2 regions of the Pseudomonas sp. S1(2024) genome follow, and region 2 is predicted to be linked to the other one. Evidence: predicted binding sites of a transcription regulator. Region 2 holds the regulator's gene; the other holds the start of a gene.
The links. Region 2 encodes sigma-54, which starts transcription at its own class of promoters, with help from an activator protein. Its sites were predicted from a motif close to ANTGGCATNNANNTTGCTNT; they were not measured.

Region 1 (4,602 bases), on a different contig from region 2:
TCGATAGAACTGGTCTCAGGCCACTTCGCAACGAGGTGGCACTTTCAGCTCGCCACGCCGGCAGCGAGCGCACACCGGCAGAAAGACTCTGCCCGGCCTCGGAGAGGCCGACGGGACATTACAGTCAACAAGTGAGGGCAACACCCTATGAGAAGACTTAAGCGTGATCCGTTGGAAAGAGCATATTCACGTGGCTACCAATACGGGGTCACCGGCAAATCCCGCGAACTTTGCCCCTTCAATCTTCCTTCTGTTCGCCAAGCCTGGATCAACGGCTGGCGTGAAGGTCGCGGTGATAACTGGGACGGAATGACTGGCACCGCTGGCATCCATAGACTCAACGAAAATCACGCCGTTGGCTGAACGAGGACACTGAATTCGATTCACCATGCACGCCCTATCCGGGCGGCGGGCGAAGGCCCAGGGGCCCCTTGATGGGGCCCTTTTTTATTGCCCATCAAACCCGTGGCATTGCCGCGATAGCGTCCACCGCCTCACGAATCAGCGCCGGCCCTTTATAGATGAAGCCGGAGTAGATCTGCACCAGGCTCGCCCCGGCAGCGATCTTCTCGGCGGCATGGCGACCTTCGGTAATGCCGCCAGCGGCAATGATCGGCAGCTTGCCGCCCAGCTCGCCCGCCAGCACCTTGACGATATGGGTGCTCTTCTCCAGCACCGGCGCACCCGACAGGCCACCCGCCTCGCCACCGTACGGCAGGCCTTCGACACCTTCACGCCCCAGCGTGGTGTTGGTGGCGATCACCGCATCCATGCCCGACTCCATCAACGCGGCGGCCACCAGGGCGGTTTCTTCGTCGCTCATGTCCGGGGCAATCTTGATTGCCAGAGGTACGCGCTTGCCATGCGTGCCGGCCAGTTGCTCGCGGCGCACGGCCAGGGCATCGAGCAGTTGCTTGAGCGAATCGCCGAACTGCAGGCTGCGCAGGCCCGGGGTGTTGGGTGAACTGACGTTGACCGTGATGTAACTGGCCTTGGTGTACACCTTGTCCAGGCAGATCAGGTAGTCATCGACGGCACGCTCCACCGGGGTGTCGAAATTCTTGCCGATGTTGATGCCCAGCACACCGTTGTAACGCGCAGCCCGTACCCGGCCGAGCAGGTGATCAACGCCCAGGTTGTTGAAGCCCATGCGGTTGATGATGGCCGTTGCCTCCGGCAGGCGGAACAGCCGCGGCTTGGGGTTGCCCGGCTGTGGACGCGGGGTGACGGTGCCGATTTCGACGAAGCCGAAGCCCAGCTGGGCGAAACCGTCGATGGCCGCGCCGTTCTTGTCCAGGCCGGCCGCCAGGCCCACCGGGTTGGCGAAGTTCAAGCCCATGACCGTAACCGGCAAAGCCGCCGGCTGCTTGCACAGCATGCCGTTGAGGCCGAGACGGCCACCGGCGCCGATCAGGTCCAGGGACAGGTCGTGGGAGGTTTCCGGGGAAAGCTTGAACAGCAGCTGGCGGGCCAGGGTATACATGGGCGGGCAAGGCTCGGGGTGAATGAGGGGGCGATTATAGCCAGCGTGGGGCCGGCATGACAGCAAATCGTGGGGCTGCTGCGCAGCCCATCGCCGGCAAGCCAGCTCCCACAGGTACAACACAAGGGCTGAAACCTGTGCTGTATCTGTGGGAGCTGGCTTGCCGGCGATGAGGCCAATGCAGGCGCCACAAGGCAGTTGCTCCACAGGGAAGCTCCCACAGGTACAACACAAGGGCTGAAACCTGTGCTGTATCTGTGGGAGCTGGCTTGCCGGCGATGAGGCCAATGCAGGCGGCACAGGGCAGTTGCTCCACAGGGATGCTGCCAGATGGCACATCGGTTGCACCGGAAAAGCCCACAGCCTTATCAGTACGGGCGAGGAACCTTGTGAACACTGCACCCCGAACAACGCCCCTGGCCTGGGTCAACGGCAGCGACGCGCCGGAAAAGCCCAGCCTGAACATCGGCTACATGGCCCTGACCGACTGCGCCTCGGTGGTAGTCGCCGCCACCCAGGGCTTCGCCCAGCAGCACGGCCTTACCCTCAACCTCAAGCGCCAGGGCTCCTGGGCCGGGCTGCGCGACAAGCTGGTCAGCGGCGAACTGGATGCGGCGCACTGCCTGTATGGCCTGGTGTACGCCGTGCACCTGGGCATCGGCGGTGTACCGGCCAGCGCCATGGCCGTGCTCATGGGGCTGAACCAGAACGCCCAGGCCATAAACCTGTCCCCGGCCCTGCAGCGCAAAGGCGTGACCAACCCTGAAGCACTGGCGCGCCTGGTGCACCAGCATGGCGCACGCCTCACCTTCGCCCAGACCTTCCCCACCGGTACCCACGCCATGTGGCTGTATTACTGGCTGGCCAGCCAGGGCATCCACCCATTGCGCGACGTCGACAGCGTGGTGGTACCACCGGCGCAAATGGCTGCGCATATTCAGGCCGGGCGCATCGACGGTTTCTGCGTGGGCGAACCCTGGGCTGCCCATGCAGTGGCCACGGGCCAGGGCTTCACCCTGGCCACCAGCCAGTCGATCTGGCCGGACCACCCGGAAAAGGTCCTGGCCTGCGCCCGCGCCTTTGCCGAGCAATATCCCAACAGCGCCCGCGCGCTGATCAAGGCGGTACTCGCCGCCAGCCGCTTCATCGAGCAAAGTCCGGAAAACCGCCGCAGCACCGCGCAACTGCTCAGCAGCAGCGCCTACCTGGACACTCCGCTGGCAAGTATCGAGCCGCGACTGCTCGGCAGCTACCACGATGGCCTGGGTAATCACTGGCAAGACCCGCACGCCCTGCGCCTGCACGATCACGGCCGGGCCAACCTGCCATACCTGTCCGACGGCATGTGGTTCATGACCCAGTTCCGCCGCTGGGGCTTGCTGCGCGATGACCCCGACTACCTCGGCGTGGCGCGCCAGGTCCAGCAACTGGCACTGTATGGCGAGGCGGCCCAAAGCCTCGGCGTGGCCTGCCCCGAGCAGCCGATGCGCAGCAGCCTGCTGATAGATGGCAGCCGCTGGGACGGCAGCGACCCCTACGGCTATGCCCGCAGCTTCAGCCTGCATGCCTTGGGCGACCTGCCCGATGCCCGTGTCGGCGCGTGAGGGGGACCATTCATGTTGCGCATCCTGCTGATCGACGACACCCAGAGCAAACTCGGCCGCCTCAAGGCGGCCTTGAGCGAGGCCGGCTTCGAAGTCATCGAAGCCCCAGGCCTGACCATCGACCTGCCCGCCTGCGTCGAAACGGTGCGCCCGGACGTGGTGCTTATCGATACCGACTCACCGGACCGCGATGTGATGGAACAGGTGGTCCTGGTCAGCCGTGATCAGCCACGGCCAATCGTGCTGTTCACCGACGAGCATGATCCCGGGGTGATGCGCCAGGCGATCCAGGCGGGGGTTAGCGCCTACATCGTCGAAGGCATCCATGCCGCGCGGCTGCAACCGATCCTGGATGTGGCCATGGCCCGCTTCGAAAGTGACCAGGCGCTGAAGGCGCAGCTGCTCGCACGGGACCAGCAACTGGCTGAACGCAAGCGCATCGAGCAGGCCAAGGGTTTGCTGATGAAGATGAAGGACTGCAACGAAGAACAGGCCTACACCCTGATGCGCCGCCAGGCCATGAGCCGGCAGCAGAAGCTGATCCAGGTGGCCGAGCAGATCATTGCCATGCACGAGATGCTGGGCTAGCAACCTGCTTCACGCGGTCCCCTGTAGGAGCGGCCTTGTGTCGCGATGGGCTGCGCAGCAGCCCCGGCAATCTCTGCCGCGAAGCTGAGATCCTGGGGCTGCTGCGCAGCCCATCGCGACACAAGGCCGCTCCTACAAGGAGACTGCAACTTCTCAGAGTTGGCCCATCTCTTGCTGAACAAATATCACCGGTAGCCAACGGCGGTTGCCCCACTTAATCCCCGACAAAGACGTCGCTCTCCCCTCCACGCACGTGGAGCGGGTAGCGGCGTCTTTTTCGTTCCGTTGCATTGCCGAGTGAGGTGTTCGATGAGTACCAGCTTCTGGAAATCCGGGCATGTGCCCACGCTGTTCGCCGCGTTCCTGTACTTCGACCTCAGCTTCATGGTCTGGTACCTGCTTGGCCCATTGGCGGTGCAGATTGCCGCCGATCTGCAGTTGAGTGCACAACAACGGGGCCTGATGGTGGCCACGCCGATCCTGGCCGGGGCGATCCTGCGCTTCGCCATGGGCGTGCTGGTCGACCGCCTGTCACCCAAGACCGCGGGGCTGATCGGCCAAGTGGTGGTCATCGTCGCCCTCGCCGCTGCCTGGCACCTGGGCGTGCACAGCTATGAACAAGCGCTGCTGCTGGGCGTGTTCCTCGGCTTTGCCGGCGCTTCGTTCGCTGTGTCACTGCCGCTGGCCTCGCAATGGTACCCGCCACAGCACCAAGGCAAAGCCATGGGCATTGCAGGTGCCGGCAACTCCGGCACGGTGTTCGCCGCCCTGCTGGCCCCGGCGCTGGCTGCGGGCTTTGGCTGGAACAACGTGTTCGGCTTCGCGCTGATCCCGCTGTCGCTGGCCCTGTTGGTGTTCGCCCTGCTGGCACGCAATGCTCCGCAGCGGCCCAAGCCAAAAGCCATGGCCGACTACCTCAAGGCCCTG
Region 2 (4,602 bases):
CCAAAGGATTGGGCAATCTCCCACAGGCGTTTTGTGCTAAAAAGCTGTTCCCACACGGACCGTGCGGGCCTGCGAACTTTATTCGCCTTCGTCGAAATAATTGTTGATCAGTTCGACCAGCGCTGCCATGGCATCGTCGTCCTGCTCGCCTTCGGTATGCAGGTGCACCTGGGTACCTTTGCCGGCCGCCAGCATCATCACCGCCATGATGCTCTTGCCATCCACCAGCTTGTCCGGCGCACGGCCAACCCTGACCTGGCAGGGGAAGCGGCCGGCAACGCCGACGAACTTGGCTGCCGCCCGGGCATGCAGACCCAGCTTGTTGATGATGGTGATTTCACGGGCGGGCATCGTGGGGCGGATCCTTGGGCTAGAGGTCGCGGTGGCGGACCTGGACGTTTTTCAGGGATTGCTGCAACAACTGGCCAAGGCGTTCGGTGATGTACACCGAGCGGTGGTGGCCGCCGGTGCAGCCAATGGCAATGGTGACGTAGGCACGGTTGCTGGCGGCGAAGCGGGGCAGCCACTTGAGCAGGTAGCTGGAAATGTCGTTGAACATCTCTTCGACATCCGGCTGTGCGGCCAGGTAGTCGATCACCGGCTGGTCGAGGCCGGAGTGCTCACGCAGCTCGGGCTTCCAGTAGGGGTTGGGCAGGCAGCGCACATCGAACACCAGGTCGGCATCGACCGGCATTCCGCGCTTGAAACCGAACGACTCGACCAGGAACGCGGTGCCAGGCTCTGGCTGGTTGAGCAGGCGCAGCTTGATCGAATCACGCAGCTGGTACAGGTTCAGGCTGGTGGTGTCGATCTTCAGGTCGGCCAGGTCTGCAATCGGCCCCAACAATTCGCTTTCCACCCGGATCGCTTCCGCGAGCGAGCGGTTGGCGTTGGTCAGCGGGTGGCGTCGGCGGGTTTCCGAGAAGCGCTTGAGCAGTACGTCTTCGTCGGCATCCAGGTACAGCACGTCGCACTGGATATGCCGGGCGCGGGCTTCTTCGAGCAACTCGGGAAAACGCGTCAGGTGGCTTGGCAAGTTGCGCGCGTCGATCGACACGGCGACCTTGGGTTGCTGCAACTCGGTGTTGATCAGCGCATTTTCCGCCAGTTGCGGCAGCAGCCCGGCGGGCAGGTTGTCAATGCAGTAGAAACCGTTGTCTTCCAGGACATCGAGGGCGGTGCTCTTGCCGGAGCCGGACCGGCCGCTGACGATGATCAGGCGCATGTTCAGTGCTCGTTCTGTACGTCCAGGACAACCTGGAACAGGGCCTCGCTGCTGGTGGCCGCACGCAGGCGATCACGGACCTCCTTGCGATCGAGCATGCTGGCAATCTGGCGCAGCAATTCCAGATGGGCATCGGTGGCGGCTTCTGGCACCAACAGGACGAACAGCAGGTCCACCGGCGCGCCATCGATGGCGTCGTAGTCGATAGGCGCTTCCAGGTGCAGCAGGGCGCTGACCGGAGCGGAACATCCTTCAAGCCGGCAGTGCGGGATGGCGATGCCGTTGCCGAAACCGGTCGAACCGAGTTTTTCCCGGGCGACCAGTTTTTCGAAGACGTCCTGCATCTCCAGTTCGGGCACTTGTTCGGCGATGACGGTGGCGACCTTTTCCAGGGCGCGCTTCTTGCTGCCGCCCGGCACGTTCACGAGGGAACGGCCGGGGGTCAGGATGGTTTCAAGTCGGATCATGGATGAGGGGGATCAGCGGGCAGCTGCACCTTGCAGCAGGCTTTGCTGTTTTTCCTTGTGTTTTTTCAGTTGGCGGTCGAGCTTGTCTGCCAAGGCGTCGATCGCTGCATACATGTCTTCGTGTTCGGCGTTGGCAACCACTTCGCCGCCGGGAATCTGCAAGGTCGCCTCGACCTTCTGCTGCAGCTTCTCGACTTTCATGATGACCTGCACGTTGGTGATCTTGTCGAAGTGACTTTCCACGCGAGCGAGCTTTTCAAGCACATAATCGCGCAGTGGCTGGGTGACTTCTACATGCTGTCCACTGATATTGACTTGCATACAGCTTCTCCTTTGTTGCCCGTGCATAAAGAGGCAGGTCTTGCACCTGCCCCACAAACGCTGTGGCACATCTCAGGGGCTACATCAGTCGCTTGCGCTCGCTCGACGGTGCGATGCCGAGAGACTCGCGGTACTTGGCGACGGTGCGACGGGCTACCTGGATGCCTTGTGCCTCCAGTAAACCAGCGATCTTGCTGTCACTCAATGGCTTTTTCTGATTTTCCGCCGCAACCAGTTTCTTGATGATCGCGCGGATAGCCGTAGACGAGCATTCTCCGCCTTCGGAGGTGCTGACGTGGCTGGAGAAAAAGTATTTCAGTTCGTAGATGCCACGCGGGGTGTGCATGTATTTCTGCGTGGTTACCCGCGAAATGGTCGACTCGTGCATGCCCACCGCTTCGGCAATGTCATGCAGTACCAAGGGCTTCATCGCTTCGTCGCCGTGGTCGAGGAAGCCGCGCTGGTGCTCGACGATCTGCGTGGCCACCTTCATCAGGGTTTCGTTGCGGCTTTGCAGGCTCTTGATGAACCAGCGCGCTTCCTGCAACTGGTTGCGCATGAAGGTGTTGTCGGCGCTGGTGTCGGCCCGGCGCACAAAACCGGCGTACTGCGGGTTGACGCGCAGGCGCGGAATGGCCTCCTGGTTCAGCTCCACCAGCCAGCGGTCGCTGTCCTTGCGCACGATGACGTCGGGCACCACGTACTCAGGCTCGCTGGACTCGATCTGCGAGCCGGGGCGCGGGTTGAGGCTTTGTACCAGCTCGATGACCTGGCGCAGCTCGTCTTCCTTGATTTTCATGCGACGCATCAGCTGGCTGTAATCACGGCTGCCGAGCAGGTCGATGAAGTCGGTGACCAGGCGCTTGGCTTCCGTCATCCACGGGGTGCTGGCGGGCAGCTGGCGCAATTGCAGCAACAGGCATTCGCCAAGGGTGCGGGCGGCAACGCCTGCTGGCTCGAACTGCTGGATGCGGTGCAGAACCGCTTCGACCTCGTCCAGCTCGATATCCAGCTCCGGATCGAAACCGGCGCAGATCTCCTCGAGGGTGTCTTCCAGGTAGCCCTGGCCGTTGATGCTGTCGATCAGGGTGACGGCGATCAGGCGGTCGGTGTCGGACATCGGAGCCAGGTTCAGTTGCCACAGCAGGTGGCTTTGCAGGCTCTCGCCGGCCGATGTGCGGGTGGTGAAGTCCCACTCGTCGTCGTCGTTGCTTGGCAGGCTGCTGGCACTGGTCTGGTAGATGTCTTCCCAGGCGGTGTCGACCGGCAGCTCGTTGGGGATGCGCTCGCTCCATTCACCGTCTTCCAGAGTGTCGGCACTGGTGGTGCTTTCCTGGAAGCTGTTGTCCTGGACTTCGGCGACCGGCTTGTTTTCGGCGTTGTCCGCCATCGGATCGCTGTTGTCGAAGTCGTCGCCGTCTTCCTGACGTTCGAGCATCGGATTCGACTCCAGCGCTTCCTGGATTTCCTGTTGGAGGTCCAGGGTGGAGAGCTGGAGCAGGCGGATGGCCTGTTGCAACTGCGGTGTCATCGTCAGTTGCTGGCCCATTTTAAGGACGAGCGATGGTTTCATGGCTGGGGCTTAATACCTTGTTCGCCGGCGCGCATGCGCCATCCACTACACGAGGGCGCCGGGGCGCCAGATCAAGCAAGTTTTATGCCTTAAATTGTAGCGTTTGCCTAGAGTACCGTAACACTTTACCCCGGGTTTCAGGGCGATTTGCCAGTACTCCAGGCGCGTGCCAGGCTCAGAGTCGGAACTCGTGGCCCAGGTAAACTTCTTTGACCAGGTCGTTGGCCAGGATGGTTTCAGCGTCGCCTTCGGCGATCAGTCGGCCATCATTGACGATATAGGCGGTTTCGCAGATATCCAGGGTCTCACGCACATTGTGGTCGGTGATCAGTACACCGATGCCCTTGGCCTTGAGGTGGTGGATGATCTGCTTGATGTCACCGACCGAAATCGGGTCGACACCGGCAAACGGTTCGTCCAGCAGGATGAACTTGGGGGCGGTCGCCAGCGCGCGGGCAATTTCCACGCGGCGGCGCTCACCACCGGACAGGCTCATGCCGAGGTTGTCGCGAATGTGGCTGATGTGGAACTCCTGCAGCAGGCTTTCCAGCTCTTTGCGCCGGCCGTCGCGGTCGAGGTCCTTGCGGGTCTCGAGGATGGCCATGATGTTGTCGGCCACCGACAGCTTGCGGAAGATCGAGGCTTCTTGCGGAAGATAGCCGATGCCGGCGCGGGCGCGACCGTGCATGGGCTGGTGGCTGACATCGAGGTTGTCGATCAGCACGCGCCCCTGATCGGCCTGGACCAGGCCGACAATCATGTAGAAGCAGGTGGTCTTGCCGGCGCCGTTGGGGCCGAGCAGGCCGACGATCTGGCCGCTGTCGATCGACAGGCTGACGTCGCGTACGACTTGCCGCCCCTTGTAGCTCTTGGCCAGGTGCTGGGCTTTGAGGGTTGCCATTTACTCGGCCTTCTTCTTGGGCTGGATCACCATGTCGATACGCTGACGCGGCGAGGTCACGTTGCCACCACGACCGGCGGTCGCCACCTGGGTCTGGGTGTTGTAGACGATCTTC

Region 1: ACLCGK_RS30965 (CmpA/NrtA family ABC transporter substrate-binding protein) is a predicted target of sigma-54. The motif match lies at 1,813-1,832, and genes of this name have one in related genera.

Annotation. Positions count from the first base shown of each region.
Region 1 is NZ_JBKGFP010000126.1:8,035-12,636, reverse strand. Features, by position in the region: gene rmf (ribosome modulation factor) at 148-363, shown strand; gene ACLCGK_RS30970 (quinone-dependent dihydroorotate dehydrogenase) at 458-1,483, opposite strand; gene ACLCGK_RS30965 (CmpA/NrtA family ABC transporter substrate-binding protein) at 1,873-3,087, shown strand; gene ACLCGK_RS30960 (ANTAR domain-containing response regulator) at 3,100-3,675, shown strand; gene ACLCGK_RS30955 (nitrate/nitrite transporter) at 3,985-4,602, shown strand, end outside.
Region 2 is NZ_JBKGFP010000006.1:16,780-21,381, reverse strand. Features, by position in the region: gene ACLCGK_RS04600 (HPr family phosphocarrier protein) at 79-351, opposite strand; gene rapZ (RNase adapter RapZ) at 371-1,225, opposite strand; gene ptsN (PTS IIA-like nitrogen regulatory protein PtsN) at 1,228-1,692, opposite strand; gene hpf (ribosome hibernation-promoting factor, HPF/YfiA family) at 1,705-2,013, opposite strand; gene ACLCGK_RS04580 (RNA polymerase factor sigma-54) at 2,093-3,586, opposite strand; gene lptB (LPS export ABC transporter ATP-binding protein) at 3,762-4,487, opposite strand; gene lptA (lipopolysaccharide transport periplasmic protein LptA) at 4,488-4,602, opposite strand, start outside.